4 regions of the Chryseobacterium gleum genome follow, and region 2 is predicted to be linked to each of the others. Evidence: riboswitches for the same ligand, from Rfam matches in the RefSeq annotation. Region 2 holds a riboswitch; each other region holds the start of a gene.
What was found. A riboswitch is a leader RNA that binds a small molecule or an ion and turns the genes downstream of it on or off. The one in region 2 is predicted to bind cobalamin.
Positions count from the first base shown of each region.

Region 1: another riboswitch for cobalamin. It lies ahead of EL165_RS10165 (TonB-dependent receptor plug domain-containing protein); the one in region 2 lies ahead of EL165_RS09575 (acyl-CoA thioesterase).
Region 3: another riboswitch for cobalamin. It lies ahead of metE (5-methyltetrahydropteroyltriglutamate--homocysteine S-methyltransferase); the one in region 2 lies ahead of EL165_RS09575 (acyl-CoA thioesterase).
Region 4: another riboswitch for cobalamin. It lies ahead of EL165_RS18025 (TonB-dependent receptor plug domain-containing protein); the one in region 2 lies ahead of EL165_RS09575 (acyl-CoA thioesterase).

Region 1 covers NZ_LR134289.1:2,223,177-2,231,145, forward strand. The annotation lists gene EL165_RS10145 (L-threonylcarbamoyladenylate synthase) at 1-342, shown strand, start outside; gene EL165_RS10150 (nuclear transport factor 2 family protein) at 449-793, shown strand; gene EL165_RS10155 (CCA tRNA nucleotidyltransferase) at 831-2,249, shown strand; gene EL165_RS10160 (YncE family protein) at 2,389-3,444, opposite strand; gene EL165_RS10165 (TonB-dependent receptor plug domain-containing protein) at 3,465-5,291, opposite strand; cobalamin riboswitch at 5,323-5,500, opposite strand; gene EL165_RS10170 (T9SS type A sorting domain-containing protein) at 5,636-6,613, opposite strand; gene EL165_RS26295 (hypothetical protein) at 6,565-6,948, opposite strand; gene EL165_RS10175 (helix-turn-helix domain-containing protein) at 7,104-7,969, shown strand, end outside.
Region 2 covers NZ_LR134289.1:2,092,552-2,100,520, reverse strand. The annotation lists gene EL165_RS09600 (PspC domain-containing protein) at 1-730, opposite strand, end outside; gene EL165_RS09595 (PadR family transcriptional regulator) at 742-1,071, opposite strand; gene EL165_RS09590 (XAC2610-related protein) at 1,461-2,162, shown strand; gene EL165_RS09585 (HD domain-containing protein) at 2,164-2,754, shown strand; gene EL165_RS09580 (DUF4932 domain-containing protein) at 2,807-4,180, opposite strand; gene EL165_RS09575 (acyl-CoA thioesterase) at 4,343-4,726, opposite strand; cobalamin riboswitch at 4,842-5,021, opposite strand; gene EL165_RS09570 (hypothetical protein) at 5,056-5,856, opposite strand; gene EL165_RS09565 (ATP-binding cassette domain-containing protein) at 5,887-6,549, opposite strand; gene EL165_RS09560 (fibronectin type III domain-containing protein) at 7,004-7,948, shown strand; gene EL165_RS26635 (T9SS type A sorting domain-containing protein) at 7,967-7,969, shown strand, end outside.
Region 3 covers NZ_LR134289.1:265,735-273,703, reverse strand. The annotation lists gene EL165_RS01225 (aldehyde dehydrogenase family protein) at 1-710, shown strand, start outside; gene EL165_RS01220 (helix-turn-helix domain-containing protein) at 821-1,618, shown strand; gene metE (5-methyltetrahydropteroyltriglutamate--homocysteine S-methyltransferase) at 1,733-4,036, opposite strand; cobalamin riboswitch at 4,211-4,396, opposite strand; gene EL165_RS01210 (Lrp/AsnC family transcriptional regulator) at 4,592-5,053, shown strand; gene EL165_RS01205 (hypothetical protein) at 5,130-5,672, opposite strand; gene EL165_RS01200 (VOC family protein) at 5,747-6,124, opposite strand; gene EL165_RS01195 (alpha/beta fold hydrolase) at 6,129-6,956, opposite strand; gene EL165_RS25725 (bacteriocin-like protein) at 7,280-7,423, shown strand; gene EL165_RS25720 (bacteriocin-like protein) at 7,448-7,594, shown strand.
Region 4 covers NZ_LR134289.1:3,979,279-3,987,247, forward strand. The annotation lists gene EL165_RS18010 (MbnP family protein) at 1-251, shown strand, start outside; gene EL165_RS18015 (cytochrome-c peroxidase) at 244-1,293, shown strand; gene EL165_RS18020 (transporter) at 1,305-2,252, shown strand; cobalamin riboswitch at 2,344-2,530, shown strand; gene EL165_RS18025 (TonB-dependent receptor plug domain-containing protein) at 2,640-4,673, shown strand; gene EL165_RS18030 (YncE family protein) at 4,670-5,803, shown strand; gene EL165_RS18035 (hypothetical protein) at 5,819-7,012, shown strand; gene EL165_RS18040 (DUF5074 domain-containing protein) at 7,049-7,969, shown strand, end outside.

The DNA of each region.
Region 1 (7,969 bases), 130 kb from region 2:
TGGGAAATTATTGATCTCAGCGAAAAGCCGGTAACTATTGTTTATGAAAACCCGAGAGGTTTGCCTAAAGAGCTTCTTGCTGAAGACGGAAGTATAGGAATCCGTCTTGTAAAAAATGATTTCTGCAAAAAACTGATTACAAAATTAAACAGACCTCTTGTATCTACTTCAGCCAATTTCAGTGGCGAAAAAAGCCCTTTGAAATTTTCTGATATTTCTCAGGAAATGATTGATCTTGTAGATTATGCAGTGGAGGAAGACAGAGAAAAAGTTTCAAAATATTCAGGTTCTTCGGTAATTAAAATATGGAATGACAACAGGATAAAAGTTCTGAGAGAGTAATTATTCTGAAGCTGCCTGTTTATTTTTAGAGTCTTGTCAGTTCATCTTGGCAGGATTTCTTTTTTTTAATTCTATCTTTGCAAACTCAACTCATAAACTATTTGCTATGGATCATCAAAAATTTGCTCAAACGTGGGTGAATGTCTGGAATTCTCATAATTTAGAGGATATTCTGTCCCATTACGCGGATGATATTGAGATCACCACTCCTATGATTGCTATGGCCACAGGTGGCAGGGAAAGTTCATTAAAAGGAAAAGAAGCTGTCCGTGAATATTGGAGAAAGGCACTGGATAAATTTCCGGACCTTCATTTTGATCTGATCCATTCTACGGCGGGAGTAGATTCGGTAGCATTATTTTATAAGTCGATTATGGATAAACATGCTGTGGAAGTCATGTTTTTTAATGAAGATGGAAAAATTAGTAGAATGTATGCTCATTATGATTAATGGGTAACATCGGTAGAAATTGACACTGTTATTAACAATGAAAATTAATCTTAATCAAAATAAGAATTTAAAACTTTTTAAAATCATTTCTGAAGCAGCAGAAAGGAATCACCAGTCCGTATACATTGTAGGCGGTTATGTACGTGACCTTCTGATGAACAGAAAAGCTTCTACGGATATAGATTTTGTAACGGAGCAAAGCGGTATTGAACTTGCCCAAAATGTAGCTCAGGATATAGATCCGAAATTGAAGGTTTCCGTATTCAAGACCTACGGAACAGCCATGATCAAATATAAAGAGCTTGACCTTGAATTTGTAGGAGCCAGAAAGGAAAGCTATACAGAAAACAGCCGCAAGCCTGAAGTGGAGGGCGGAAGCCTGGAAGATGACCAGAAGAGAAGAGATTTTACGATCAATGCGATGGCTATCTCTTTAAACAAAAATAATTTCGGAGAACTGATCGATCCTTTTAATGGAATTGATGATCTTGAAAAAGAAATTTTACGAACTCCGCTGGAACCTGCGCAGACTTATTCTGATGATCCTTTAAGGATGATGAGAGCGGTGCGTTTTGCTTCTACTTTACATTTTAAAATTGAGGAAAACTCTCTGAAAGCTATCCAGCAGGAAGCTGAAAGAATCAGGATTGTTTCTATGGAAAGGATCATGGTAGAATTCAACAAGATCATGCTTTCTGAAAAACCTTCTGTTGGTCTTAGATTAATGGAACAAACCGGTCTTTTAAAGCTGATTATTCCTGAACTGATTGAACTGAAGGGTGTGGAAGAAGTGGAAGGACAAACACATAAGGATAACTTTTACCACACATTGGAGGTCGTTGACAATATTTCCGTGAATACAGATAACCTTTGGCTGCGTTGGGCTGCCTTGCTTCATGATATTGGAAAAGCTCCAACCAAAAAATTTGTGGAAGGAACAGGATGGACGTTCCATGGACATGAGTTTTTAGGCTCAAAAATGGTTAAAACACTTTTCCAAAGACTAAAACTGCCGTTGGGAAGTGACATGAAATATGTTCAGAAAATGGTAAAGCTTTCGTCAAGGCCCATTGCTCTGATCACTGATGACGCTTCAGATTCTGCTTTAAGAAGACTTTTATTTGATGCCGGAGAAAACCTGGAAGATCTTTTCACCCTTTGCAAGGCAGATATTACCACGAAAAACTCCAGAAAACAGGAGAAGTTCAAAAAAAACTTTGAATATGTGGCGGTAAAAATCAAAGAAGTGGAAGAAAAGGATCAGGTAAGAAACTTCCAGCCGCCTATTACCGGTGAAGAGATTATGGAAATGTTCAATCTTAAGCCGGGCCGTGAAATCGGTATTTTAAAGGAGAAAGTAAAAGAAGCAATCCTGGAGGGTGAAATTCCCAATGAAAAAGAAGAAGCTACAAAGTTTGTAATTGCTGAAGCTGAAAAACTGGGATTAACAATATAATTCAAGATTATAAAATATAAAAAAATCCGGCGTGATGTTCCATCACGCCGGATTTTTTTGCTTACTATGAAAACAAAGCCGGCCGGTTTCTTCGAAACCGGCCGGAAAAAAACACAAATGATGAAAAAATAAAAAATTATTATGGGTTTACAAAAGTTCCGTTAGCACCGATACCTCCTGTTTTCACGGTAACAATCTTACTTCCTGTAGCTGCTGAGTATATAACCATTTCGCTTTCTTGTGTAAACTGCTTTACGTCAGAAGCAAAAATTCTTCCGTCAATAACATTAAATCCATACAATGTAAAATAAGGACCACCATCTGCAGCTGTTAATAATGGACTGGAAGGAACTGTCGGAGCAGTTAAGCTTGTTGTATACACCTTATTGGCTGAGCTGAAATATAATTTATCATTATCAATCTGAAGGTTGGTTGCACTTGGAATTCCTGTCAGTGTAATTACCGGTGTAAGGGTTCCGGTACCTGAAATCTTATAGATATAAGAATCTGTAGCTGTTGAAGAAATTGTATAAACATTGGATTTGTAAGAGACAGTATTTCCAATCTGACCATTCGGAACGGTAATTTCAGTTTTGCTGTCGTTGGAAGTATTGATATAAGTAATCTTGTTTCCATATCCTGATGAAGCATTCTGTACGAAAATATTTCCTCCCGCTTCTACTGTTTTATCAGAAACTTCAGTCATGTTAATTTTGCTTACAAATGAATAATCAGAAGCTTTATACTTAGTTATACTTTGAGTATTTGCACTGAAATTAGTGTTAGCAACATAGATAAAGTCATTAGCGAAAGCAATTCCTCTCGGATTATCAAGCTGTTGTGTGATTACTCCCAATTTCTTAAATGTGTAACGGTCTACTACAACAATTTTGTTTGAGTTATTCAAAACAAGATAAGCTTTATTCCCGTTAAGGCCAATCGTCTGAAGAACATCACCCAGGATCTCTTTATTGTTGTTATAACCATATACATCATCCTGCTTAAGGCTTAAATCTCTCGTAACGAAAGTTACTTTAGCTCCCTGGCTGTTAAAATTACCTTCATTAGAGATAAAATATCCGTTCTGGTAAGTGATCGGAGAAACGTCAAACTCGGCAGAGTCACTTGTACATGAAGAAATATTAAACAATAGTACCACTGCAAATAAGACAGTTAAAAGTTTAGTTATTTTCATAATTTATTCAATTTTAATTATTAAAAATTTATTGCTGCGTACACACTATAGTTTCTTTTCGGTAAAGGATAGAAAGAAACGGTTTTATAGTAGGTATTGGTTAGATTATTCACTTTAAATCCTAAAGTATACTTTTTTGCCAGAGTTGCAGAAACACCCATATTTAAAAGAAAATAAGGATCTATAGCCTCTGACCTTTTTTCATCACTTGTGGTGTAGGTAACCCCGTTCAGCAGTGACTGGGTAAAAAATTTAAAGAAACCATATTCATAATCCACATTAATGTTTCCTCTGTGTATAGGAACATAAGGTCTCTGCATGTTGGTTTCTTTATCAATAGATTTTGCATAATAATACCCTGCATTCGCCCGGATTTTATGATTTCCCAACTGCTTGCTGAATGACAGCTGAGATTCCAGCCCGTAAGATTCTGCTTTATTAACATTAAAAGCCTGCCAGTATCCTTTAGCGGTTGGCAGCCATACAATAAGGTCTGTAATATCCATATAATAAGGAGAAAAGCTAAGCCTGAAATCTCCCATTTTGAACTCATTAGTCATATCTACCTGAGTTGAGGTTTCCGGTCTTAGGTCTTTATTTCCACCCGGTTCATAGTAAATATCATTAAATGAAGGATATCTGAAGTTTTTGGAGACGTTAATGCTCACATCATACCATTTTGCAGCGCTCCATTTTCCGGAGAAAGAATACATTAACGGTGATTTTACATCTTCCACAAAATCTTTTTTAAATCCACCTTCAAAACGCAGATCTTTCGTTGCAAAATATCGTAATAATCCTGAAACTGATCCTATATTTCTGCTGACACTGGATATCCCGTTCTGATAACCTTCTCCCTTATTGACCTGAAATTCTCCTATTAGATTAAAATTCCATTTTGAATTCAGGAAATAATTAAAATCATTTTTAAAGATATAATTTTTCCCTGTTCCACTGCTGGATTTAGGTTGGGTCAACGAACCAAAGTACTGGAAATTTTCTTCTGTATAAGCGGCTTTTAAGGAGTTGCTGAACTTTGTTTTGTTCCAGTCCCAGGAAAGGAGGCTCCTTACGCTCTGCGTTTTATATTTAGTTTTTGTTCCTGTTTCCTCATACACAGGATAATGCTGTGAAGAATCAAAAAACTGGCTCTGCCATGAAATTTTATGATCGTTCGTAATTTTATAGGATGCACCTACATTGAACGTTGTATTGTAATAATTCCCGTTTCTATTGATGTAGTTAAGGTCACTTACCTTATAATCATTTTCACTTACAGAATAATTTCCTGAAGCTTTAAAACTGAACTTATCATTGCTGTAAGAACCTTTTATAAAATTATTATAAGTATTAAAGGAAGCCACTTCAGAAAACAGGGAACCATGAAAGCCTTTATTAAAATCAAGGGTATTATTCAGGTGAATGCTTCCCCCAATGGCTCCGCTTCCATAGACAACACTTCCGCCGCCGGCTTTTATTCCGATCTGATCATACCCGAACAATGCGATATTGTTGATATCTCCCTGCCCGAGAAAATTGGAATTGATATTAATTCCGTTCCATACAAATGCAGTCTGCTGGGCGGTAGTTCCCCTGAAAGAAGGTGAAGAAACAGCGCCGCGGCCATTTTCCTTAATAAATACCTGTGACTGAAATCTCAGAAGTTCCGAAAGGTTGCTGGAGTTCTTCTCAGCATCCTCTGCTGAAATTATTTTTACGGGATGAAAAAGCTTCACCCTGTTCATCTGATTGTCGAAGACATAAATAGTGTCAATGGTTTTCTCTTGTCCAAAAAGAAAACAACCATAAGATGAAAAAAGCAGTACTAAAGATCTTTTTATATCCATACCTTTTTACTTTTCCTCCGAAAGCAATATGTTTTTTGTTATAATCCTGGCAGGTCTCCTGACTTTCGCATTCTGCCCCTTCCCGTTGTTAAACAGTGGCTTTTTGCAGAAACTTGTGTTGCGATTTACAGTTGCGGGGACAGTCCGGGAGTTACACCCGATTCCCTTTTCATTCCAAAATACTGGAAACCAAAATTTTTGCAAAGATAGTTTTTTATGTGTATTCACCAAAAAACCGTGCTTCGCCTTAAAAATGTTATCTTTTGGGTACGTAAACAAAAAAGAACAGCCGTTTTCAATATTGAAAACAGCCATTCATCCCACTACTTTACTATTTATATATGTTATTTTTTGATAAATTTATAAGTTTGTTGCTTTTCTCCCTTCACTGAATATTCCAGAATGTAAGCTCCTTTTGACAAGGATGAAACATCAATTTGTCCTTCTACAGTATTGAATGATTTCACCCTTTGTCCAACCAAGTTATAAATTTCTGCCTTCTCTATTTTTCCTGTGCCTTTAAAATATAGAATATCAGTAACCGGATTAGGATAAATATCCATGTTGTTTTTTTCTTTTACCTCATCATTCACTGATAAATATTCAGATGTATCCAGATAAAAAGCAACCATTTGATTGGAAGCATTCACACCCATTCCGGCAATTTTCTTCCCATCCTGAGAAATAGCCAGAGGAAGTCCCATCGTCACTCCATTGGTGGCAATTCCTAAGGATACCGCATAATCATTCAGATTAACTCTTCCGGTGGCAGAGGTCCATATAAAACCCTCGCCAGACATTGGAGGTGCTCCGAATGCTCTGTAATATCCAATAACTTTAGTTCCATCCCCTGAAATTCCTGTTGCGCCTCCCTTGAAACTGAATGATGCATTAGGATGCGTAATATAAGTAAGTCCGCTTACTGCATTCCAAACATAGGGATTAGGATTGGCTGAACCGATGATCGTACTTCCGTCTGCGGAAATACCTCCCGCTTCTCCAACATTATTTCCATTGTTATCTGTAATAAAACTTTCCACTCCATCCTGCCATTTCGCACCACTTCTGGTACCGTTTGATTCGTCCTGCCATCCTACAATTACCGTTCCTGAAGCATTGATTGCGTTTGCCCTGGAGCTTCGTCCCTGAACAATACTTCCCAGATCTACCATTCCGTTTACTTCATCCCATTTCACAGCATGTGCGTTAGCTGCCGTCAGGAATCCCAGCCCCACAATTGTACTGCCATTAGCTGTCATTCCCCAGGTAGAACTTACACTGCCATCCCAGCCGGTAGGAACCAGCCCCCCCTGTTTACCCATGTGGCCGTAGCTACATCATAAGTCGAGATTTCATTGAAACCTGTTGCAGCATTTGTAACGGAAGATGAGATCTTGGTCCCGTCATTCGAAACTATGGTTCTGCCCGCAGCAGGATATCCGTTTGATATTGAACCTATCTGTACAAGTCCTCCCGATGCATTCCATTTATATATAGCTCCTGCACTTGTATGCAAGCTTACCACTCCATTATCTGAAACAGCTCCTACATTATAATTTCCCAAGCCTATTACAGTAAGCTGAGCTTTCACAATACCCAATTTCAGAAAAAGGCAAGCTGTTAATATTTTCATTGACATTTTGTAAAATTTTTTCATATTTTATTATATTTAGATTTTTTAATTGGTGAAAACAATATTAATATAATATTTACCACACCCAAAGAAATTGACTTTCATAATTCGTGAATTTCAAAAGAATATAATTTTTAAAATATTAATAATCAATCAGATAATAAAATATTATTTTGAATATGGATTTTACCCGAATTATTCAAAAAAACACAAACAACCCAGTATTCATTCAAAAATTATTTGATCATAGCAAAGAAATTCTCCTTGTTATTTTCATTGGCTTTTCCCTTATTACCAATGCACAATCCGGTCCTGACTTTACTATCCTGGCAGATAAGGCATTTCTGAAACTCTATCAGAATTCTGACGAATGCATCAGCTACACTCAGGGAATTCTTGTCAGCGATCAGAACACAGAACACAAAATGATCCTTCAGAATATTATTTCCCAGGCTTTTGCCATGAAAGGTGATTATGTACAATCTGTGAATATTTTTGCTCAAAAAGAAGATCCTGAACACAATAATCTTTCTTATTTTATGCAGATCTTCGGTGATTATAACCTTGCTGATCAGTATCAGAATCTGGGTTTATACAATCAGTCTAAGAGAATTATCAGTTATCTCCTGTCTGATCAGAAACTTCTTAAAAGTAACGATGCGACTCTAAGAGTTACTACCGCAAAACTGTATCAGCTTCAGGCTTTGAACTCAGGGATCAACCGGGATTATCCCACAGCGCTGCAAAATCTGGACAAAAGCAATCAATACCTCAGCGGTCAGAATGAAGAAAATAAAATATTAAAACTGGAAAACAGGATTTTCCGTTCTTCCTATCTGCTGAAACAAAATAAACTTATCGAATATCAACCTCTTATAAAAAGTATTATTGATGATCTTGAGCATCAGAAAAACCAGCCATTTCTATTAGGTCTTGCCTATGAAAATCTATCTCAATATTATTTTCTGAAGCAGGATTACAGAGCATCTGTTGAAAAGCTGGAAGCCGGACTTTCACTGATTGAAGATCTGCCTTTCAATAATTT
Region 2 (7,969 bases):
GTACGAAGAATCCTCCTACGATGTACTTGAATACATTCCAGATTCCGCTCCCTGCATTGTTGATATAAGGTTTGTTTTCAGTATAGATTTCTCCGACCCTCTGAGTAGATTCATTGGCAAATTGTACCAGTTTATTAGACTCATTCTTAAGATTGTCGAAGTTCATAGGCTTTCCCTGCATTTTCAGGAAATCTGCTGCTGTTTCAGCTTTTGGAAGTACGATCCAAAGAATTACATATAAAAGTCCTATTAATGAAGAGGAAATAGCTGCCGTGAAAATTCCCAGGATAAAGATTCCAAGCCAGATTGCTCTCATTGCGGTAATATCCATTCCTACATATTGAGCTAAACCTGCGCAAACTCCTGCTACTTTTTGTTTTTCCGGATCACGGAAAAGCTGTTTTTTATCTGTATAATAAGCTCCTGAATTACTTTTTCTGGCAGATGTTTTTTCGGAAAAATAAGCTTCTTCCTGTTCTTCGATTTTTTCAGGGCTTCCGATCTGTGCAATTACCTTTTCTACATCGGTGTCATTGATCACTTCACGTTTTCCTAAAGAATCTTTGAAAATTTCTACCATTCTAATTTCTATGTCATGCATTACCTCATCCGCTTCTGAAGCCTCCAGTGAGCTTCTCAGTGCATTCAGGTAATCGCTGAGCTTTATATATGCGTGTTCTTCTATCGTAAAAGAAAAACCTGCGAGTCCTATTGAGAGTGTCTTGTTCATAGCTTTGTTTTTTAATTTTGTTGGGTGATTTGATTTACTGAGGCTGTCAGCTCATTCCATGTATTGAGAAGTTCATCCAGGAAAAGTTTTCCTTTTTCTGTGATCTGATAATATTTTCTGGGTGGGCCTCCTGTAGATTCTTCCCATCTGTAAGAGAGAAACTCTCCGTTTTTAAGTCTTGTAAGAAGAGGGTAGAGGGTCCCTTCCACTACATCCAGTTTTCCTTTTTTCAGTTCATCAATAAGATCGGAAACATACATTTCGCGGTTATTGATGAGACTTAGAATACAGAATTCCAGAATTCCTTTTCGCATTTGCGCTTTGGTATTTTCAGTATTCATCTTTGATAAGTTTTGTTAATTAGTTATATTTTAGAAAAATGCTCCTAGCTAGTTGAGCCTATTCTAATTTTACATTACAAAGATATGTAAATAAAATGGTATTATGCAATACAAAGTAGTGAAATTTTTAAAATAAAATATTTAATCATCTGATAATCAAATTAATAATTTTATTGACTATTTTTTGTTAAAATAAATTTTGGCAAAAAATGATGAAAAAACTTTAAATTTTAATACATCAAGAAAGGATTATCTACCTCATATAACTCATCTTTTATTTTATCATTCATCATCCATCACTTATAAATATAAGGAGCTTGGGATTTTGAGATCGGGATAATGATTCGTATTTTTGTTAGGGAAAAACACCTAATCCATTTACCAGTATCATGAATATTTTGAACAGCTATAAGCATTTATCTTTATTTCTTTTATTGGGCCCTTTATGCTTTGGGCAATATCAGTTTGAAGTAAAAAATGTATCAAAGAAATATAACGCGATTATCCAGGTAGAAAATTGTAATGATGGCCAGTGTGGGGGAAAAGGAACGGTAGAATTGTTTGATAACAATAACAACAAGGTACAGAGTTTTGTTTCTGATAATCTTGTTTTAAATCCGGAACAGGGACAAAAATTGATTCCAGGGAAACTGATTCCTCTGACCAATGACCAGCGTTCAGTAATTATAGATGACTTTAATTTTGACAGAACCAAAGATGTGGCCATAAGAAACGGGAATATGGGAAATTACAGCTCGGCTTCTTATGATGTATATGTATTCAACAGCACAAGAATGGCATTTGTAAAAAGTGAAGAACTTACAGACCTGGGCTCAAATTGTTTTGATTTTTTTGAAACAGATGCCAAACGCAAACGTCTTATTTCCTACGGTAAGTCCGGTTGTTGCAGGCTTTTTACAACAGAATATGCTGTCATTCCGAACAAAGGACTGGATAGAGTCCTGGAAAAGGAGGAAGATATGACCAATGAGAATCAGGTAAAGGTAATAACAAAAGAAAAGATCAATAATAAATGGATTACCAAAACCAAGGTATATCCGGCAGATCAGTATAACAGAAATAAAAAGTAAGATGAAAATTCAGAAAGAAATCGATTTTATCCTGGCAGTGGATGCCTTGAAAAATGTGCAGCGAAGAAACTACAATGCCGATGATTCCCGAAGAGAGAATACAGCAGAACATTCGTGGCAGATTATTATCCTGGCCCAGATCCTTTATCCATATGCTAAAAATCGTGCAGACATTGATTTGCTGAGAGTAATAAGAATGCTTTCTATTCATGACCTGGTGGAAATAGAAGCCGGAGACACTTTTATTTTTGATGAAAAAGCAATGGTAGGAAAATTCGAAAGAGAAAAAGCATCTGCCCAGAAGATCTTTGGAATTCTGGATGAACCTTTACGTACAGAGTTCTTTAACCTGTGGCTTGAGTTTGAGGAAGAAAAAACGCCGGATGCTATTTTTGCCTGTGGGATTGACAGAATCATGCCGTTTATTTTAAATTCCCATACTGCAGGAAAAAGCTGGACTGAAGCAGGAGTAACGGAAAGGCAGATCCGAAATATGCTTGAAAATGCGATCAGCAGAGCATCTGATGAAATGGGAGAGGCTTTTGAGCTTTTACTGAACAGAAATCTTGAAACGGAAAAGGTTTTGAAATAATTTTAAAAAGACACTGCTCATTTGTGAACAGTGTCTTTTTATAAATAGCCTTTTACGAGGATAGTAACAAATAATTATCAGGGTTTAATAAGATTCCTTCCTGAGAATAAAATCCTGTCATACTGCTAAAGACATAAAACCTCAGTTCGAAATTTTTATAAGGACTGTCCAGTTTAAATTTTACTTCTTTTCCATCTTTAGACCAAACCGGATTTTTGACCATAATAATGGTATTGCTTGTCTGCTTTCCATCTACATATTCAAATAGTCTCAACTGAAGAGTGGCTGTCTTTTTCATTGGTTCTGTGAATTGCACCACCATATTGTTTGTATCTGCTTTCTTAAAATCTTTATTGTTGGCATTGACAATGGAAGGCTGTGAGATTCTCTTTCCTGTTTTCTTCGTCCATTTTAATAATGGAGCATACAGTTTGTCCAGACTTTTATGCTTTTTGTAAAGTTCAATAACCTTTTCGGAAAATAAATTCTGAGCAATGAAACCACGTCGGATATTCACTTTATGATAGATAGCGGAAAGACTATCCGTTTTTTCCTTTGGAAATTTTTCTCTGATAAATAAGTCATAAACAGCCCATGTCATATACTCATTAAATGAATTGATCCCAGGATATCCTGAGTTTTTATCCCAATTTGCCAGATTGAAACTTGCTGCTATTTCTTTTGAGTATTTATCTGAAACAGGGTTTACATAGCCATGATCAATTTCTGAAAATACAGTGTGATTATCAAGAATCCTTCTTGCTAGATTATCTTTTAAATTTCCAAGGATAAGATCTTCTCCGATATTAGGAAAGTCAACAGTTAAGGAGCTGTTAATATCTCTATGGCAATTCTGTCCGCCTACCAAAGGAGAAATGGCGATAATATATTTCTTATCTCCTTCATTGGCTGGTTTTTCTGCTATTTTATCCAAAAAAGCATAGGTATCATTGATGTAATAATACTCTTTATAGTTATCAATTAAGGTATTATAAAACTGTTGATGATTTTTATAAAAGGTTCTGTAATTTGATTTCTTCACAAAATCATTAATCAGTTCCAGGTTTTCATCCACTTCTTTAGGGCCAAATGAATTGAATGCGAAATCTCTTTTAAGCATACCTGCATTATCAAAAGAAAACGCATAAAAATCAGTTCGGAAACCCAGGAATTTTTTCCAGTCTTTTCTGGAATAGTTTACTTTTTTTAGCAGAGGGTGATCTTTTACAGGCTCAAAATAGGATATAATTTCATCATAATACGGAGGAATTTTCTGAACATCATATGGATCTGTCTTACCGTATTCTGTGAGTGCTAAAATAATATTTCCCAGTTCGTAGCTTTCCGGGAGTTCAATTTTTACGTCTTTTTGTGCTGTTAGGGATACCGAAAGGATGAGTGTAATGATTAAAATAATTTTTTTCATGTAATATTAGTTCTTCTATAGTTTAGGGAAATAGTAGGAATAATTTCCTGAGGGCTAAAATTAAAGAAAAATGTAATGAATTCCAATCAGTGTTTAATGAAGATATATTATAGTGTTTTGGAAAATATTCGGGCGGCCAAAGGCCGCCCGAATATTTAGTATTTATAGTATCTGAATTGGTTTCTTGAATTCATCAATCGCTACAAAAGTAAAATCACCTACAATTGCTTTTTCTCTTTCGTAGGAGTACATCTGCTCAGTGTAAATTTCAACATTTACTTTCATACTGGTTTTTCCCACGTAGGAAACTTTCCCGATCAGTTCCACAATAGTTCCGGCAGGAATAGGTTTTTTGAAATCGATCTTGTCACTGCTTACCGTTACCACTCTTTTTCTGGCAAAACGGGTTGCGGTGATAAAAGCTACTTCATCCATCAGCTGCATAGCAGTACCACCGAAAAGGGTATCGTAATGATTGGTTGTGTTAGGGAAAACCGCTTTAAAGATTCTGGTTTCGGATGCTTCAATTCTTTCTTCTGTAGTCATATATCATTATTAATTAAAGCGAAATGAGAGATATCAAAACAACAGAACAATGACAGGAACTATGGGAATTCCTGAAACAATTCATCAGATCAATACAACTTCAGATCGCGAAAGTTACATGTTTAAGAAAAAGGCAGGTCTCCTGACTTGTAACATCATTTATCTCCTTCCCATGCCTCGCACAGTGGATCTTTGATAAAGACTTCAGTTACTTACAGTTGCGCGACAGTCCGTGATTTTCACACGGTTCCCTTTTAATCTGCAGTGATGCAGAACCAATTTCTGTGATGAATAAGTATAAAAACTTTTCGGATGCAAAAATAATGAATTTATTCCGGATTATGGAAAATAATCTGGCTGATTACCCTTCCTTTCTTGATGGTCCACAGAGTTGTATATCTGTTTTCACCTGAACCGTTGATCATATAAAGAAAAATATTATCGTTGTCCAGGGAAGTTACTCCAACATTCTCAAAATCCATGGTAGGCTGGAACATATTTTTGATAGCTTCTCTTACAAAAACGGAACCTCTTCCTGGCTGTTGTACTCTGATTGATTTGATTTCAGTCATTCCTTCGGGAAGATCATTTCCGATTCCCCAGGGTTTTACTTTATCAATGGTAAGGAGTTTTCCTTCCGCATCTTTTTCCTTTTTACGGTATCCTGCATTGGAAGGATAAATATCAATTACTACTTTGCTTCTTTGGGCAATAGGAATTTTAGGATCAGAATTGTCTGTGAAAATAAGTGATCTTCCGTTTTTGGATTTGGAAGGGGTATAGGCGGGAAGCTGGTCAATATAAGCAATACGCTCTTTATTCACCATTCCTTCTTTATCAAGTGTTTCATAACGTACAAACGGTTTGTCATCATCCTGTTTTTCCGGATATTTGATCCATATCCATTCTGTTTCTCCAGGAGCAGGCTTTACATAAACGAATACATCGCCTTTGCGCATACGGATCTTGTCCACAATTTTTCTGTAATTGTCTTTATGAACCCGCACATTGGCATATCCTTCTTCAGCTTTTACCACTCCGAAAGGAACTTTATTCTGCCCCTTTACAAAGGCCAAAGAAAAAATACTGAAAGCAGATAAATAGAATGCTTTGTTTATAAAAGTCATCATGATAATTTTTTGATCCTTCAAATATATAAATTAAATGCTTTTCGGAAGATAATTATACCGCCGCAGTTCATTTAAATCTTGTATTTGTTTCAGATGGCCGTCGGAAAGCAAATATATAAGTTCACAAATGTCCAGAACATCTTTAAAATTATGATCAGAAATAATAAATCCTTTGTGTGCTGACTCCTGAAGTATATTTTTCTTTAGTTCTTCAGTAACCTTCGGAGAAAGACTGTGAAATGGCTCGTCCAGTAAAATAAAATCTGCTTCAGAATAAATAATCATCAGGGTTTCAATAATTCTCTGCTCACCTTTGGAAAGGTTTTTAGGTTTATCATGAAGAAAAGGATGTACAAACTCTGAATTAAAAAGTAATTCAGTATTTCTTTGATTACAAAAAAGAGGAACCAGGTTTTTGATTTTTATATTTTTGGGTAAAAAGAGGTCCTGCGGCAAGTAGGAGATTCGTTTTTTTCTGTCGGAAATGTTTTTTAAAATAGTGTTGTCATATTTTATAAAATGAGTATCACCATATTCAGTTCCGAAGATGATTTTCAATAGTGTTGATTTTCCGCTTCCATTTCGGCCTAATAAACCTATGATTTGTCTTGTTTCGCATCCTATATAAATATCCTGCAGAATTTTCCTTTCATTAAAAGATTTTGTTACGCTATCAACATGCAGTCTGCTCATAAAAATAATATTATAATTTTTACAATAATCCCAGATACTATTGTTCCTGCCCAAAGAAACGTCCTTGAAAAACCTGAATTGGCATAAAAGTAATATTCATTTTTAAACCTTACTTCATAAGTAAAGTAATGGAGAAGAGGTAAGATTAAAAGAAAACTTAATCCAAATGTTTCAAACCTGTGGGGTAGCAGAAAAGAAATAAGTAATGAAAACAATAAGGCGGGGATCAGTATCTTTTTATAAAAGATCCAAAGAATAGTAAAGTTTCTGGCCACGTTCAATACTTTATGAATAGTTGTATGATATCTATTATCCGAATTTCAAATGTATTAAAAAGAAAATAAAGACAATATATTACCATTTTCATCACTTAAAAAAAATGATATTCTGAACACTTCATTAAATTTTATTTAAAATTTGACTAAATTTGATATTAATATTTTAAGCTATAATCATGAAAAAACTAGTTCTATTATTTCTTTTGTTCATTATTTCATTTTATAAATGTAATGTATTGAAGGGGAAAGAAAATACAATTGCATTGTTGCCGCCGCCAGCAAATGTTACGGTTACGGATATAACCCCTACGAGTGTTACCGTTTCCTGGACTCCTCAAATTGGTACAGGAAGTACAGTATCTTATAATAAAGTTGGTCTTCCAGGATCAGGTGGTACAACTTATACTACAAGCAGCAGTATAACTATTACTAATTTGACACAGTGTACTACTTATGAAGTAAAGGTAAGTTATGTGCAGGCTGGAGGAGGATATTCAGCTCCTGTTATATTTACAACTCCTATGTGGTACTGTATGGAAAATTCTACAGCAACAATTACTCCTTATCTATATGCATCAAATGTAACACTTAATGCAACAGACCTACCTGCAATGGTTAGTAATTCAACAGGAACAAAAGCTTATGCAGATTATCGTTCGGATTCTACTCGCAAAGTCAAATTAGTTCGTGGAAGCAGCAACAATACTATTTCTGCTACTAAAGCCGGACCAGCTGCTCAAAATCCAACAACTATAGGGATTTGGATTGATTATAATGGAGATAGATCTTTTGACTCTACCGAAAGAATACTCTACTCAAGTAATAGTACAGATATAAATCCTGTGGCAACTTTTAGTGTACCCCAACAAGCTGGACAAGTAGACTGTAAAGTTGCTATGAGAGTCATATCTAATACAACACCTTATTTTTCAAATTGTGGACCTACAGCAGAAATACAGGATTATGAAGTTGAATTTATTGATGCTGTAAGTTTGAATGTTAATGAACGTGAGATAGTAAATCGTGAAATAAATACTTATCCCAATCCTGTTGCTGATATTTTAAATTTTTCAGGGGCTTCAGAAATAACAGATTATGAAATTTATAACGCCGCAGGATAGAAATTTGGAGAAGGGAAAATT
Region 3 (7,969 bases), 1.8 Mb from region 2:
ACACCATGAAAAGAGTGACTTTGGAACTGGGAGGAAAGTCTCCCAATATTATCCTTGAAGATGCGGATTTTGACAAAGCTATTCCTATGGCTGTTTTCGGAGCTTATATGAACAACGGGCAGGCATGTATTGCCCCTACCCGATTGCTTGTCCCTCAGAGCAGGCTGGATGAGGCAAATGAGCTGGCTAAAAAAGCTGCAGAACAGGTAAAAGTTGGAAAACCTGATGAAGAAGACACACTTGTAGGACCAATGGTAAGTGTCAGACAATTTGAACGCGTACAAAGTTATATCCGTGTGGGACAGGAAGAAGGTGCAACTCTGCTGGCAGGTGGTGAAGGTAAGCCGCAAGGTCTTGAAGACGGTAACTTTGTAAAGGCAACTATTTTTACCAACGTACACAACGATATGCGTATTGCTCAGGAAGAAATCTTTGGTCCTGTATTATCTATTATTCCTTATGCTGATGAAGAGGAAGCCATTGCTATTGCCAATGACACTACTTATGGTCTGGCAGCTTATATCAGCTCGTCTGATCAGGAGCATGCAGAACGTGTAGCAGCCCGGATTGACGCCGGAAGAATCTGTATCAATGGATTTTCACATGATCCTTATGCACCTTTCGGTGGTTTTAAGCAAAGCGGGATAGGACGTGAATATGGGGTATTCGGATTGGAAGCTTATCTGGAACCAAAGGCTGTTATTGTATAAAAAAATATATTCATCACAGTACAATGTTCCAGGAGCATTCTGCTGTGATGATGCTGAAAAGTTTTGTAAGTTTGAAAAAAAGAACTGATCAAGAAATAACACGCTGAGCCATGAGTGAACATAATATTCCTTTTCCAATAAACTATTCCTGTCATTTTTCAGAATTCAGGGAAGGAGAACAGTTTTCCCGGATTCACAGTCTGGGGCTTGTTCTTTCCGGAGAAATGGAACTGAATGATGGGATCACGAAAACGATATTCAAAGAAGGCGAACTTTATTCCGCAAGAAAAAACCGTTTGGTGAAGTTTGCAAAATATCCTCCAAAAGATGGCGAAATCAAAACTGTAACCCTCTATTTTGATGAAGCGCTCTTACGGGATTTCAGCCGCGAATATGGATATCAGGCGGAGAAAAAAGAAAATGTACCCGCCTATATAAAACCCAGTCAAAAGGCATTAGCTTCATTTATGTATTCATTGCTTGCCTATGAGGAATTACCTTCATCTGAAGAACTGCTGCGTCTCAAACAAAAGGAAGCATTACTTCTGATGCTGAATTACGACCCCGGTCTTAAAGATGTTTTATTTGATTTCTCAGAGCCTCATAAAATTGATATTGAATCTTTTATGAATAAAAATTTTCACTTCAATGTCAATGTAGAACGTTTCGCCTATTTAACAGGAAGAAGTTTATCTGCTTTTAAAAGAGATTTTCAGAAAATATTCGGTATTCCTCCAAGACAGTGGCTGCAGTACCGGAGATTAAAGGAAGCCCATTTTCTGCTAACCCAAAAGGGAAGATCAGTTTCTGAGATTTATCTGGATCTCGGATTTGAAAATTTGTCTCATTTCTCTTTTGCCTTTAAAAAGCAGTTTGGTTACCCTCCAAGTTCGTTACAGGCAAAATAGAATAAAAAATTGAGCAGGATATTACATTTAATCCAGGTTTTAACCCTTAAATATCAGATCGTGTCATGAAAATCATAACACGATCTGATTTGAATCTAATTATTGTAAAGTTTTTTAAAGTGCATATTCTACAGAAGCCTCTTTAGCAGCTGCTACCATTGCTATCAGAGCTTTTTCAGTTTCTTCCCAATGCCTTGTTTTAAGCCCGCAGTCCGGATTTACCCAAAGCTGGCCGGCAGGAATTACATTCTGGGCTTTTCTCAGCAGCTCAATCATTTCTTCTTTTGACGGAACCCTTGGTGAATGGATATCGTATACCCCAGGACCTATTTCATTCGGATATTTAAAGTCTGCAAAAGCGTTCAGAAGCTCCATCTGGGAACGGGAACATTCTATCGTAATCACATCTGCATCCATATCAGCAATATTTTCAATAATATCATTGAACTCAGAATAGCACATATGCGTATGGATCTGGGTAGCATCCTCTACTCCACCTGCTGAAATCCTGAAGGCTTCCACTGCCCATTTCAGATAGTTCTGCCAGTCGGTTTTTCTTAACGGAAGACCTTCTCTTATCGCAGGTTCATCAATCTGAATAATTCTGATCCCTGCTTTTTCCAGATCCACCACTTCATCACGGATCGCCAATGCAATCTGTTTACATGTTTCCGAACGTGGCTGATCATCGCGAACGAAAGACCACTGTAAAATCGTAACAGGACCTGTAAGCATTCCTTTTACCCATTTCCCAGTCTGGGATTGTGCATACTGAGACCAGTAAACCGTCATCGGAGTTGGGCGGGAAACGTCACCGAAGATTACAGGAGGCTTTACACAACGGCTTCCGTAACTCTGCACCCAGCCGTTTTTAGTAAATACAAAACCTTCCAGCTGTTCTCCGAAATACTCTACCATATCATTACGCTCAAATTCTCCGTGAACCAGCACATCAATCCCGATGTCTTCCTGCCAGCGGATTGTTCGCTGCGTTTCTTCTTTTAGTAATGCGTCATACTGTTCCGCTGTCAGTTCTCCTTTTTTGAATTTTGCTCTCCAGCTTCTGACTTCTGCAGTCTGCGGAAACGACCCGATAGTTGTTGTCGGGAATAAAGGAAGCTGCAATACTTTTTGCTGCTGTTCTTTACGGATTCTGAAGGGATTGATTCTTTGGGCGTCTTTTTCAGTAACTGCATTTGCCCTCTGCTTCACCTGATCATTATGGATAAGAGGAGAAGTTCTTCTGCTCTCAATTGCTTTTTTATTTTCTTCAAATGCTTCAGGAATCTGTTTACTTTCCGTTTCTGACGCCAGTTCTTTAAGCGTTACTATTTCCGTTACTTTCTGTTTGGCAAAAGCCAGCCAGTTTTTAATTTCAGGATTAAGACTGGTTTCAAAATCAAGATCACAAGGCGAATGCAGCAGTGAGCAGGATGGTGCAATTAAAATTCTTTCAGAACCTAATTGATTCACTGCTTTTTTTATCAGAGACAATGACTTTTCATAATCATTTTTCCAGATATTCCTTCCGTCAACCACTCCTAATGACAGGCTTAGGCTTTCAGGAATAACGTCCAGAATATCATCCAGTTGTTCAGGATTTCTTACGAGATCTATGTGCAACACATTCACAGGAAGTGAGACAGCCAGGGATGTATTATCTTTTAACCCTTCAAAATACGTGGCAATAATAAATTTCAGTTTTGGAAAACGTTTCCTTATTTCAGCATATACAAAATGATATGTTTCTTTTGCCTTCTCTGTTAAATCCAATGCCAAAAAGGGTTCATCAAACTGAATCCATTCTGCGCCCTGATCCTGAAGTTTGGTTAAAATCTCCGAGTATACGGAAAGAAGGTTTCCGGCCAGATCCAGCTTATCAAATCCTTCTTCTTTTTCTTTTCCTAACAACAGATAAGAAACGAGCCCGATAATCACCGGCTTGGCATTGATCCCTGCCTGCTTTGCTCCTGCAAATTCATTGAAAATTTTGTCTGAGCTTAGTTTAAACTGCTGGTTTTTATAAAATTCGGGAACAATATAATGGTAATTGGTATCGAACCATTTGGTCATTTCCATCGCTGTAATATCCAGTCCTTCTTTCTGATATCCTCTTGCCATGGCAAAATAAAGATCCAGCTCAGAATTATTCTTTTTAAGGACTATTTCGTGGTAACGTGACGGGATTGCGCCTACCACAAGGCTCATATCCAGAACCTGATCATAGTATGAGAAATCATTACACGGGATAAGATCTATCCCTGCTTCTTTCTGAATATTCCAGTTTTGATTGCAGATATTTCTGCCTGTATTCAGAAGTTCTTCCGGAAGGATTTTACCTGACCAATACTGCTCGCAGGCTTTTTTGAGTTCTCTTTTGCTACCAATACGCGGGTAGCCCAGAATGTGAGTTTGCATTTTTTAAACTTTTATATTAAAACTTGATGTAAAGTCTTTTTAAATGCTTCTTAATGCTTAACGAATAGAAATTTCAGGAAAAATGGCATAGCAGACACTACAGCTTCCCACAAGAGAAAATGTACTTGTCTGATATATCATCTGTATGACCTAAAAGCTTCAGACCGCGAAAGCAATGTCAATTCAGTAAAGGCAGGTCTCCTGACTTGTAACAGTTTCTGTCATCCTTCCCGCTTTTGGCAGTGGATATGCAAGGACAGAAACCTTTGGTGTGTTACTTACAGTTGCGCGACAGCTCGTGATTTGCACACGATTCCCTATTAATTTACGTTAAGTAAAACCTTTTCTGTTTGATGAAGTATCTCTAAAGAACTGTACTTTTACTTTCAACAACTGTCTTCTGTAAAAGTTTTTAATTTTGGGTAAAATTAATAATACAGAATAAAGTTTTAGCTAAAACAAAATAATTAAGCAAATAAAACTTTATAAGTTATAATTAAAAGCATATTATCCTGTATATTTGTTTGTTTTTATAATTTTAAAGAATAATATTCTGTGGAACAACTCGATGATAAGGATTTACAGCTGCTCAGGCTGCTCCAGAAAAATGCCAAACTGACCGTAAAAGAACTTGCTAAGGAAGTAAACCTCTCTGCTTCTCCGGTTTTTGAACGGGTAAAAAGGCTGGAACAGGAAGGCTTCGTTAAAAGATATGCTGCCGTTCTTGATGCAGAAAAGCTCAACCGTGGTTTTACCGTTTTCTGTCAGATCAAGCTGAAAATTCATGACAGATCAGTCGGCTATGATTTTGTAAAAGAAATCCTGGAAATAGAAGAAGTTGCCGAATGCTATAATATTTCGGGGGATTTTGATTTTCTTCTGAAGGTGCAGGTAAGAGATATGAAGCATTATCAGGATTTTGTATTCAATAAACTGGGCTCTGTAGATTCTATAGGAAGCACCCACAGCACTTTTGTGATGGCTGAAGTAAAAAACAACCATGGATTGACAATATAAACTTTATTAAAGTTCACATTACAAATAAAAATCCGTCAAATAATGACGGATTTTGTAATATTTTTTGTGGCTCATATTAATTCACTGCCGGATTGATAACTTCTGTTGTTAAACTTAATGATTTTAACAGGCTTTTACTGTCGAACTGCAATGTGACATAATGTTTACCTTTTTTGAAAACAAGTTTTGATCCTCCGGGGAATTCGCTTCCTGCTCCCATTTTCTGCGTCTTTGTACCATATTTACTGAACTTTGTTTTACAATCCTGCAATGTACTTTTGTTCATGATAAGACCAAAAGGAAGCCCTTCTACTACTACAGGTCTGTTGTCTGAAGTAACGAAAAACATTTCATTAACTGTATGATCCTTTCCTGGGCTGGTATACATTTCAAGCCCTGTCTTCATTGGCCATTTCACATATCTTTCTTCATTGGCATCTTCATAAAAAACTGGCTTTATATTCAATGCTTTTGAGATTTTATCGGTTGTCTGCGGGAAAATAAATTCTGAATTGCTGTCTAATAAAGAATTTAAAGCTGCTGTTTTCTGGGAAAATGCAGTTACACTTAATGCCAGAAAAAAGATGGTTACAATGAAGGTAAAAGGTGTCGTTTTCATAGTTTAATAAAAATGATTCGATGGCTAAAGGTATTAAAATTATACAATTCAGTATATACCTGCTATGAAGAAACTCAAATTTCCTGATGTTGCTGTAAATTAAAAACCGTTCCTGCCGGATCAGTAATCCAATGCATATTTTCAGGGAGCGACTCAATTTCATCACAGGTTTCCACTCCGTTTGACCGTAAATATTGTGTTGCTGCTTCTACATCAGGAACCGTAAGCTGTAACCAGGTTTCAGAGTGGGTGTAATTGTCTACACAGTCTAACCAGATCACATTATTCCCGAACTGTACTTCATGAGTCCTTGAAACGGTAGGATTACTAATCGGCTTTTCCTCTACTTCCAGTTTTAAAATATCTTTATAAAAAGCAACGGTTTTTTCATATTTACTTTTAGGAATTTTTATGGCGATATTAATTCCTGCCTGAAATTTTGGATTCATCATCAAACTATTTTAAAAAATTATTCAGATAGCTCAGAATTGTTGCGGTCTGCATCATCACAGTGACATGGCTTTGCCCCGGAACAATTGCCAGTTGAGATTTCGGCATAGCTCCCATATCAGCAGAAACTCCGCCTCCTAATAACTTATAGGTTTTTGAAAGCTCGGTTTTATCCAGTCCATCGTTATCACCAGCAATGATTAAAACGGGTACCGGAATTTTAGAAATATTATCATCCCCCAGATCAAAAGGTTTTCCGGCTGAGGCCATCATCTGCTCCAGGAATTTTGTCCATTTTGTTTTATCGGGTGCTACAGCGGTATAGGCGGTATGCAAGGGACTGTTTGTAAAGAGATCAGGTTTCATTCCTTCAAATGCTTTATTGACTTCCGGCAGCCAGCCGCTGCTTTTATAGGTTGATGAAATAATTACCAGATTATTTAATCTTTCCGGGCTTTGTATTGCCAGCTGGTAAGCTACTTCCCCACCAAAACTATACCCTGCCACATCAGCCTTATCAATTTTCAGGTAATCCATTATCTTTGTAACATCACTGGCCAGAACAGCGTGTGATAATTTACGTTCCGAGAACGGCGTGTGTCCATGTCCCTGAAGTTCAACGGCAATTACTTTTCTGGTTTTAGACAGTTCAGGAATCAGCTCTCCCCAATTCATATCAATGGTCATAAAAGCACCATGCAGCAGTACAAGAGGCTTTCCATTACCATATACTTCATAATACACCTTGATACCGTTAACGGGCGCATAACCGCTTTCCGATGGTTTTACTTTTTGTGCGGATACCATACATGTAGCGGACAAAACAATTATCATCAACAATGATTTTAACAAGACGGAGAATTTGAATATACTTTTCATAATAAGAGTGAATTTGATAATTAAAGGTATTCAAAATTAGCAAGTTCTTATGAAACCCAACTTGCCACAAGACAAGATTTATTATGCATGATCATTCTTTATTTACTCATTCAATAGGTAATTTGGCCCTGGCAACAGATATTATATTTTATTTATTTTCAGGAGATTAAAAGCAAATTATTATATATAATATTGATTGAAAGTAAATATTTTCACAATAATTCTACAACAGTTGATAAAAATTTACTAATTTCGGAAAGTACTAAATCTAAATTATTATGAAAAATTTAAAGAAAATCGAAAGACAGGAATTGAAAACAATTAAAGGAGGTATTGACTGCAGAGGTGGCCAGTTATGCTTAATTGGTGGTAAATGGCAATGTATGCCATACGACGGATGCGGCGGTGGAAACCAGCCTTAATTAGTTTAAAAAAATTACTTGACTATGAAAAATTCTAAAAAAATCACAAGAGAACAGTTGAAAAGTATCAACGGAGGAGCTTTAAGCTGCTCCGAAGCATGCTGCCCGCCACCAGGGATCAAAAGATGTCCATGGGTAGTCTGTGTAGCACCATGTGAGATATTAAGTTAAAAACCGGATTCTCCAGATAAGGCCTGCAATTGTATAAATTGCAGGCTTTTTATTTTTTTACATATTCCAATCAGCCTTCAGTATTTTTAGTATAAAAAAACATTGAAATATTCCCGATAAGCCCTCTGAAGATCAAGTTATTTTATATACATTTATATAAGTGTTTAAATCAAGCTGCAAAGTAGTTATTGCATATCACATCTACTCTACTTTGATTTGATTTACAGGTTCATTTATCTGATTTATACATTTTCTTATAGAACAGATTAACCATTTTTATTGAGGCTTATTTTATGTACGTTATAACAGACCAATTAAAAAATTTAGGATTCAGCATCAACACATTGAATAATGTAATACAAAGAAATAATAATA
Region 4 (7,969 bases), 1.9 Mb from region 2:
ATACTGCAGCCAATAATACACCGGACCTTTATCGGGAAATCACATTGAGCTTTCCTACAACAGCAAGAGTTACAGGACAGATTCGTCCATCTGTTCACATTCTGGCGGACCTGAACCAATTTCTGAGCGGAGATAAAGCACTTACTCTTACTGCAGCCAATGACATGCTGATGGGTTCAAACCAGCATCTGGTAGACGTTACCAATAATCTTACAAAAATGTTCAAAGTAGACCACGTTCACAATGATTAATTTTTTTATCAAAACGATACTGGTTCTGCTTGTATTTGTATTAAGCTGTATTTCATGTTCCGATGAGGTAATCCAGCCATTGGAAAAGGATGAAGCCTACAACCTGCAGTTTCCGTCTTATTTTCCGGAAATGACTTTTAATCAATCAGCCAATCCGGTGACAAAAAACGGAGTGGAGCTGGGACGAAAACTCTTCTATGAAGGCAGGCTTTCCAGGAATAATACCATTTCATGCGGCTTCTGCCATATCCAGGAAAATGCTTTTACCCACCACGGCCATACTGTAAGCCATGGCGTGGATGACCGAATAGGAATCCGGAATGCTCCACCTATTCAGAATATGGCTTTTTTGAAACGATATATGTGGGACGGTGTGATTCATAATCTGAATGAACAGCCCATCAGCCCGATTACCGACGTGAACGAAATGGACAGCTCTATACCGGAAGCCATTTCGAAAATAAAAGACGATCAGAAATATAAAAAACTGTTCAGAGAAGCATATGGAGACGAAACCATTACCGGTGAAAGAATTCTAAAGGCATTATCACAGTTTATGGCTTCTTTAATCTCTGCAGATTCAAAATATGACAGATTCAGACAGGGAAAAGAACAGCTGACAGCAACGGAATCTCAGGGAATGGCAGTGTTTAATCAGAAATGTGCTTCCTGTCATAGCGGAGAACTATTTACTGATGAAAGTTTTCGAAATACAGGAATGTATTACAATACAGAATTCAAGGATGCCGGACGTTACAGGGTTACTCTCAATCAGGTCGACTGGATGAAATTCCGGGTTCCAAGTTTAAGAAATGTGGAATATACTGCACCTTATATGCATGACGGAAGGTTTTACACTTTGGAAGCAGTACTCAATTTCTATTCAGATCAGGTGGAAGATAATCCCAATCTTGATCCCCGTTTGAAACAGAACGGTCATGTAGGAATTGCCATGAACAGTCAGGAAAAACAATCGATCATTGCATTCCTGAAAACATTATCGGATAAAAGTTTTATATCCAATTCAAAATTTGCAGAATAATTTATAGAAACATGAAGAAGATTATAATGATACTAAGTTTGATCCTGTTGAATCAGTATCAGGCAAAAACCATAAGAGACAGTGCTTATAGCACTCCGGAGACCTTTAGCAGATTCGATTTTGATGATGATTGTGATGCTTGTGGTTGTGCTGCAGGAAACGGATCTTCCGGTTTTGAATCTTTGCTGAATCCACAGTTTATTGGAATCAAATACTTCGCCCAGCATTACAAAGCCAAAGAGAATTTATTTGTAAAAGACCTTACGCAGGATCATTATTTTAATACCCTGCAGCTTTGGGGGAAGATTCCATTGACGAAAAAACTGAGTGTTTATGCGAGTCTGCCCTTCCATTTCCATGAAAAGAAAACGATGCAGGGAGATATTAAAATCAATGGGATAGGAGACCTGAATCTGATGGGAATTTATCAGCTGATGAGTTCTAAAGATAATTTCCATCATCTGAGCGGAGGCTTGGGTGTGAAAATTCCTCTGGGAAAATTTGATGAGAAAGGAGCATCCGGTGTCAATCCAAGTTTTCAATTGGGGACCGGAAGCTGGGATTATCAGGCCGCTTTGAATTACAAATTTCAGAAAAATAAGGTAGCAGTATTGGTTAATACAGACTATACGATCAAAACAGAGAACAAGAAAAATTACCGTTTCGGCAACCAATGGAACTATGCTGCGACAGGTTTTTATCAGGTTGCCGAAAACGAAAAATCTATATTCTCTGTAAAAACCGGAGTTCAGGGAGAAGTTTATGCTCAGAATAAACAGTTTGATGAAGCGCTACCGAATACTGCAGGAAGTGCCTTGTACGGAAAATTAGGCTTTGAAGCTTCCTACAAAAAGCTGAGCCTGGGAAGTGAAATCATGCTTCCCATGTACACTCATCTGGCAGGAGGAGATATTGAAGCCAAATCAAGATTCAGTATTTTTCTGAATATTGGAATTTAAAAAGAAACTCTTGTTGAATCATGTTAAAGCTCCTTCGGGAGCTTTAATTGTTTATAAATCATGATTTTAGTTGGGTATTAGGAATAATTATTTATCTTTGCCGGAATTTGGTGAGCCGTAAAAAGCTCTTAAAAGGGAATCCGGTGCAAATCCGGGACAGACCCGCTGCTGTAAGCTCCGCACCAAAGTTTTTGAAGAATATATCCACTGTTTTTAGGAATGGGAAGGATTTCAAAAATGGAGTAAGTCAGAAGACCTGCCAGATAATAATCGTTTGACGCTTTCGTGGAATAAAGCTTAGGACATCAATGATTCTGTGCAGTGACAGCTGTGCTTTATCGTTGTATTCTTATATCCATTAGCGTCATCATTATCCTAAATGAGCTAATGGTGGCAAAACTAACTACTTCTGCAATTCATAAAGCTGTTTTCACCATACTGGTGTTAACATCTCAGCTTTTGTTTTCCCAAACTAAGAAAAAAGACAGTCTTCAGGAGGAGACTATTAAAGGAATCAATCTTTATAAAAAGAATTTTAAAGAAATCCTTCCTGCACAAACATTACAAGGCGAGCAGCTGGAAAGGTTGAATAGTCACTCTGTTGCTGACGCTTTACGGTATTTTTCAGGTGTCCAGATTAAAGACTACGGCGGATTAGGTGGTTTAAAAACCATTAATATCCGGAGTATGGGAAGCCAGCATGTAGGGGTTTTCTATGATGGAATTCAATTGGGGAATGCCCAGAACGGACTTGTTGATCTCGGAAGATATTCTCTGGATGATCTTGAAGAAATATCATTATACAACGGACAGAAAAGTGAGATTTTTCAACCTGCAAAAGATTTCGGTTCTTCAGGATCTATTTATTTACAGCCTAAAACTCCTCTGTTTAAAGGAACAAGAAAAACCAATCTTGTGATAAGAGCCAAAAGTGCTTCCATAGATCTCTTTAATCCTTCATTCAGGCTGGAACAGAAGATTTCAGACAGAGTTTCTGCCAGCTTCAGCGGAGAATTTATGCAGAGTGACGGAATTTACAGGTTCCGGTATGCCAAGAAATACCCGGACGGCCAGCAGGCATATGATACCATCGCAAAGAGACAGGACTCAGATATCAAAGCAAAACGTTTTGAAACTTCTCTCAACGGAACTTTAAATAACGGAAGTTGGAATATCAGAGGGTATGGTTATATTTCAGACCGTGGAATGCCGGCTCCCATTGTGAATGGCCGTTTTGGAGGAAGAGGAGCGAGACTTTCCGATGAGAATTATTTTGTACAGGCCAATCTTAGGAAAAAGCTGTTCCCGAAATTCGAAACTCAGCTAAAAGCTAAATTCGCTTATGATTATACCCATTTTATGGATACGGTTCGTTCGCAGTCTATTATTCATACTGATAACACCTATATTCAAAGGGAGCTTTATCTTTCTTCATCTAATATTTATTCAATTACTCCCAATTGGGATGTCAGTCTGAGTGGGGATTTTCAGTACAATAATCTGGATGCTAATCTGGATAACTTTTCTTATCCTACACGGTATACCACATTGGTAGCCCTGGCAACAACCTATCAGTGGAACAGATTCAAAATTCTGGGAAGCCTGTTGGGAACCTTTACATTTGAAGAAGTAAGGAAAAACAAAAGGCCGGGAGATGCCAGAGAATGGACGCCAGCCGTATTTATGAGTTATCAGCCGGAGATCATTCCTGAGCTTACCCTTAGAGCATTTTATAAAAGAATCTTCAGACTTCCAACCTTTAATGATCTGTATTATACCAATATCGGGAACACGTATTTAAAACCTGAATTTACCAATCAGTATGACCTTGGATTTACCTATCAGAAGAATTATACCAATCGTTTCTTTAAAACCTTTTATGCTAAAGTAGATGGTTACTACAATAAAGTACAGGATAAAATTGTAGCCGCTCCCAACGGAAGCATGTTCCGCTGGCTGATGATGAACCTTGGAATGGTTGAAATCATTGGTGCTGATGTGAATGTACAGACAGAACTTCAGCTGGGAAAAGTAACTCTTAGACCTTTGCTTTCCTATACTTATCAGAGTGCAAGAGATGTGAGTGATCCTGAAGATACTTTCTACAAAAATCAGATTCCTTACACACCATGGCATAGCGGATCTTTCAGTCTGATGGCAGATTATAAAGACTGGAGTTTCAATTACAGTGCAATGTACGTGGGAGAAAGATATGATGTGAACCAGGACAATATTCAGTACAATTATGTGCAGCCCTGGTATACGCATGATCTCTCTGTTCAGAAAAAATTCAACTGGGCGAATCATCAATTTAAAGTAAGCCTTGAGATGAATAATATTTTCAATCAATACTATGATGTGGTCATCAATTATCCGATGCCCGGAAGAAACTTTAAACTAATTCTAAACTTCACCCTATGAGAAAACTAAACTTTTATTTTTTATTTCTTGTCTTAGCTTTTCTTACGTCATGCCGTACAGATGATATTATTGTACGCCAGGAAGTGGTGGAAGGGCTTCCCTCAGAAAATACAGCCATAAAAGGTTTTTATATGCTGAATGAGGGCAATATGGGAAGTAACAAATGTACCCTCGATTTTTTTGATTATACGAAGGGAACTTATTTCAGAAATATTTATGCGGAAATCAATCCCAATGTGGTAAAAGAACTGGGAGATGTGGGAAATGATATTAAAATCTATGGTAGCAAACTCTATATTGTTGTTAACGTTTCCAACAAAATTGAAGTGCTGGATGCCAGAACCGCGAAACGTATTACTTCAATTCCTTTGCAAAACTGCAGATATCTTACTTTCAAAAACGGGAAAGCTTATGCCAGCAGCTATGCCGGCCCGGTAGCGATTAACCCGAAAGCCCCAAAAGGAAAAGTAGTGGAAATTGACACAACATCTCTCACTATCAAGCGTGAAGTTGTAGTAGGATACCAGCCTGAAGAAATGGAAATTGTAGGAAATACATTATTTGTAGCCAATTCCGGAGGATACAAAGCGCCTGATTATGACAATACAGTTTCCGTAGTCGATCTGAATACTTTTACAGAAATTAAAAGAATAGAAGTTGCCATTAATCTTCATCACATTAAAAAAGACAATTACGGTGATCTGTATGTGAGCTCCAGAGGAGACTATTATAATGTTCCTTCCAACCTTTATGTAATAGATGCATCAACAGGAGCTGTCAAGAAAAATTTTCATCTCTCAATCAGTGAAATGACAATTGTTAATGATAAACTCTATTTCTACGGCAATGAATTCAATTACAATACCCACAGCTATAAAAAATCATTCGGGATCATTGATGTGAAAACAGAAGAGATCATCGCCAACAGTATTTTTGATAAAGAATATGAAACCGCTATTAAAACCCCTTACGGAATAGCCGTAAACCCCATTACAAAAGATATCTACATCACAGATGCCAGAAATTACGTTTCCATGGGATTTGTGTACTGCTTTGATAAAAACGGACACTTTAAATGGAAAACGGAAGGGGGAAATATCCCTGCCCATTTCGCTTTTTTATACAAATAACCAAACATTAAAGAAATGAACAGAAATAGCTTTACTTATTTAAAAGCCGGAATCCTATCATGCTTCCTTATAGGAGTAATAGCGTGTAAACACGATGACGAAGATGAATTTATATTTAAAGGGCTTGATGATTCTTACACTATTGAACGCTTGAAAGTATTAAGTATTCCTACGAATGCATCAGGATCGGTTACGTGGAGTATTAACGATTCTATTATTTCTCAAAACCCTGAGCTTGAATTTATAAGTCTGAATGCAGATGCTTATCCTCTGACTTTAAAGATTAACAGTAAAGGAAACGAACAGGTTTTTCATTCTAAAATCATTGTTACCAAAGAAAAAACACCTTATAGTAAATACATTTCAAAAGTATTGGAGTTCCGTCCTGCGGTAGGGCAGTTCATGAATGAAATCCCGGAATATTTACCAGGAAATACTGCTGCGAATATGCTTCAGAAAGCCAATGAATCTTTGGTGGGAGGAAATTCTACCATGATCAGCCTGGGAGGATATGGAGGATATGTAGTGTTCGGTTTTGATCATACCATTCCGAATTTAAATGGACGTGATTTTAAAATACTCGGAAATGCATTCTTTGGAAATGATGCCGCGGATCAACGTTCTGGATCTTGCGAACCGGGAATTATTATGGTAGCCTACGACAGAAATAAAAATGGGAAACCGGATAATGATGAATGGTATGAAATTGCTGGCAGTGAATATTTTAAAAACACAACCGTAAAAGATTACAGCATAACCTATTATAAACCTAACGAAAATAAAACACCTGTAGCCGGAACTGAATTCTGGCAGACGGATGTGGAATATATCAGGTGGAGTGACAATCTGGGGAATCAGGGATTTAAAACCAAAAATACCTTTCACGCACAAAGCTATTATCCTTTGTGGTTTACCGATAGTTCTTACGGCTTTTCGGGAACAAGGCTTGCAAATAATTTCTTCGATCAGAATGGAGACGGTTCCTATTGGGTAGGAAAATCGTATGAGTTTGGATATGCTGATAATGCTCCGAATAATGATGAAGCTTCCAATATCGATATTTCCTGGGCAGTAGACAGAAGCGGAAAATATGTAAAACTTCCCGGAATTGATTTTATGAAAATATATACAGGAGTCAATCAGGAAGCCGGCTGGCTTGGAGAAGTTTCTACAGAAGTGGCAGGAGCTTACGATTTACATTTTAAATAATAAGTCAATAATACAATCTATTTAAATTAATAAAAAATGAAAAAGTTTTATCTTTTTATGATGCTTTTTCTGTTTGCATGTTTATCCAATGCACAGATAAAAGTTCAGGGTGTACCCAGAAATGATATTTCAGGGATCAGTCAACTTAATACCACTACGATCAGTTTTTCTGATATTCAGTATTGGGTAGGATCAGGAGCCAACCAGGCTGCTTTTGTAGTACAGTGGAATGACGCTAAAAATCCTGATGCTATGGTCTGGGGATTCAAATGGGATGGAAATGCCACAGGAGAAGACATGCTGAAAGCCATTGCTAAAGCAGATCACAGGCTGTACACATTGCTGTATCAGGGAACACAGTTCGGATCAGCAGTCGGGGGAATAGGTTTTGATCTTAACGGTCAAGGTACCAATGCTCTCATTAAAAACGGAAATACCACATATCCGTTATATCCTGTAAACGGTTTTGTAAACACAACGGCTTATGATTTTGACAGCTATACAATTGTAGACGCTGCCAATGATCACTGGCAGTCAGGATGGACCGTTAACGGATACTGGGCGTATTGGGTGAAAAATCCGGCTGATGCAGATTTCGGATATTCCAGTGTTGGAGCTTCCTCACGTACATTGCAAAATGGTTCATGGGATGTATGGAATTTCAATGTAGGATTTAATGAAACACCTGTTTCCTCTACCATTACTCCGGTTTCTCCATATATAGCTTCTACGAACTATACCAACGGATATTTTATGGTGAACGAAGAATGGTTTGGTCATACCAACGGTTCTGTAAACTTCATTGACAATAATGGTCAGATCAATTACCGAGTGTACAGTAATGCCAATAATAACCAGGCTTTCGGTGCCACTACACAATATGGAACAATCTACGGGGATAAATTTTACTTCGTATCAAAGCAGGCTGCCGATGGAGGAGATACTCAGTATACTCCG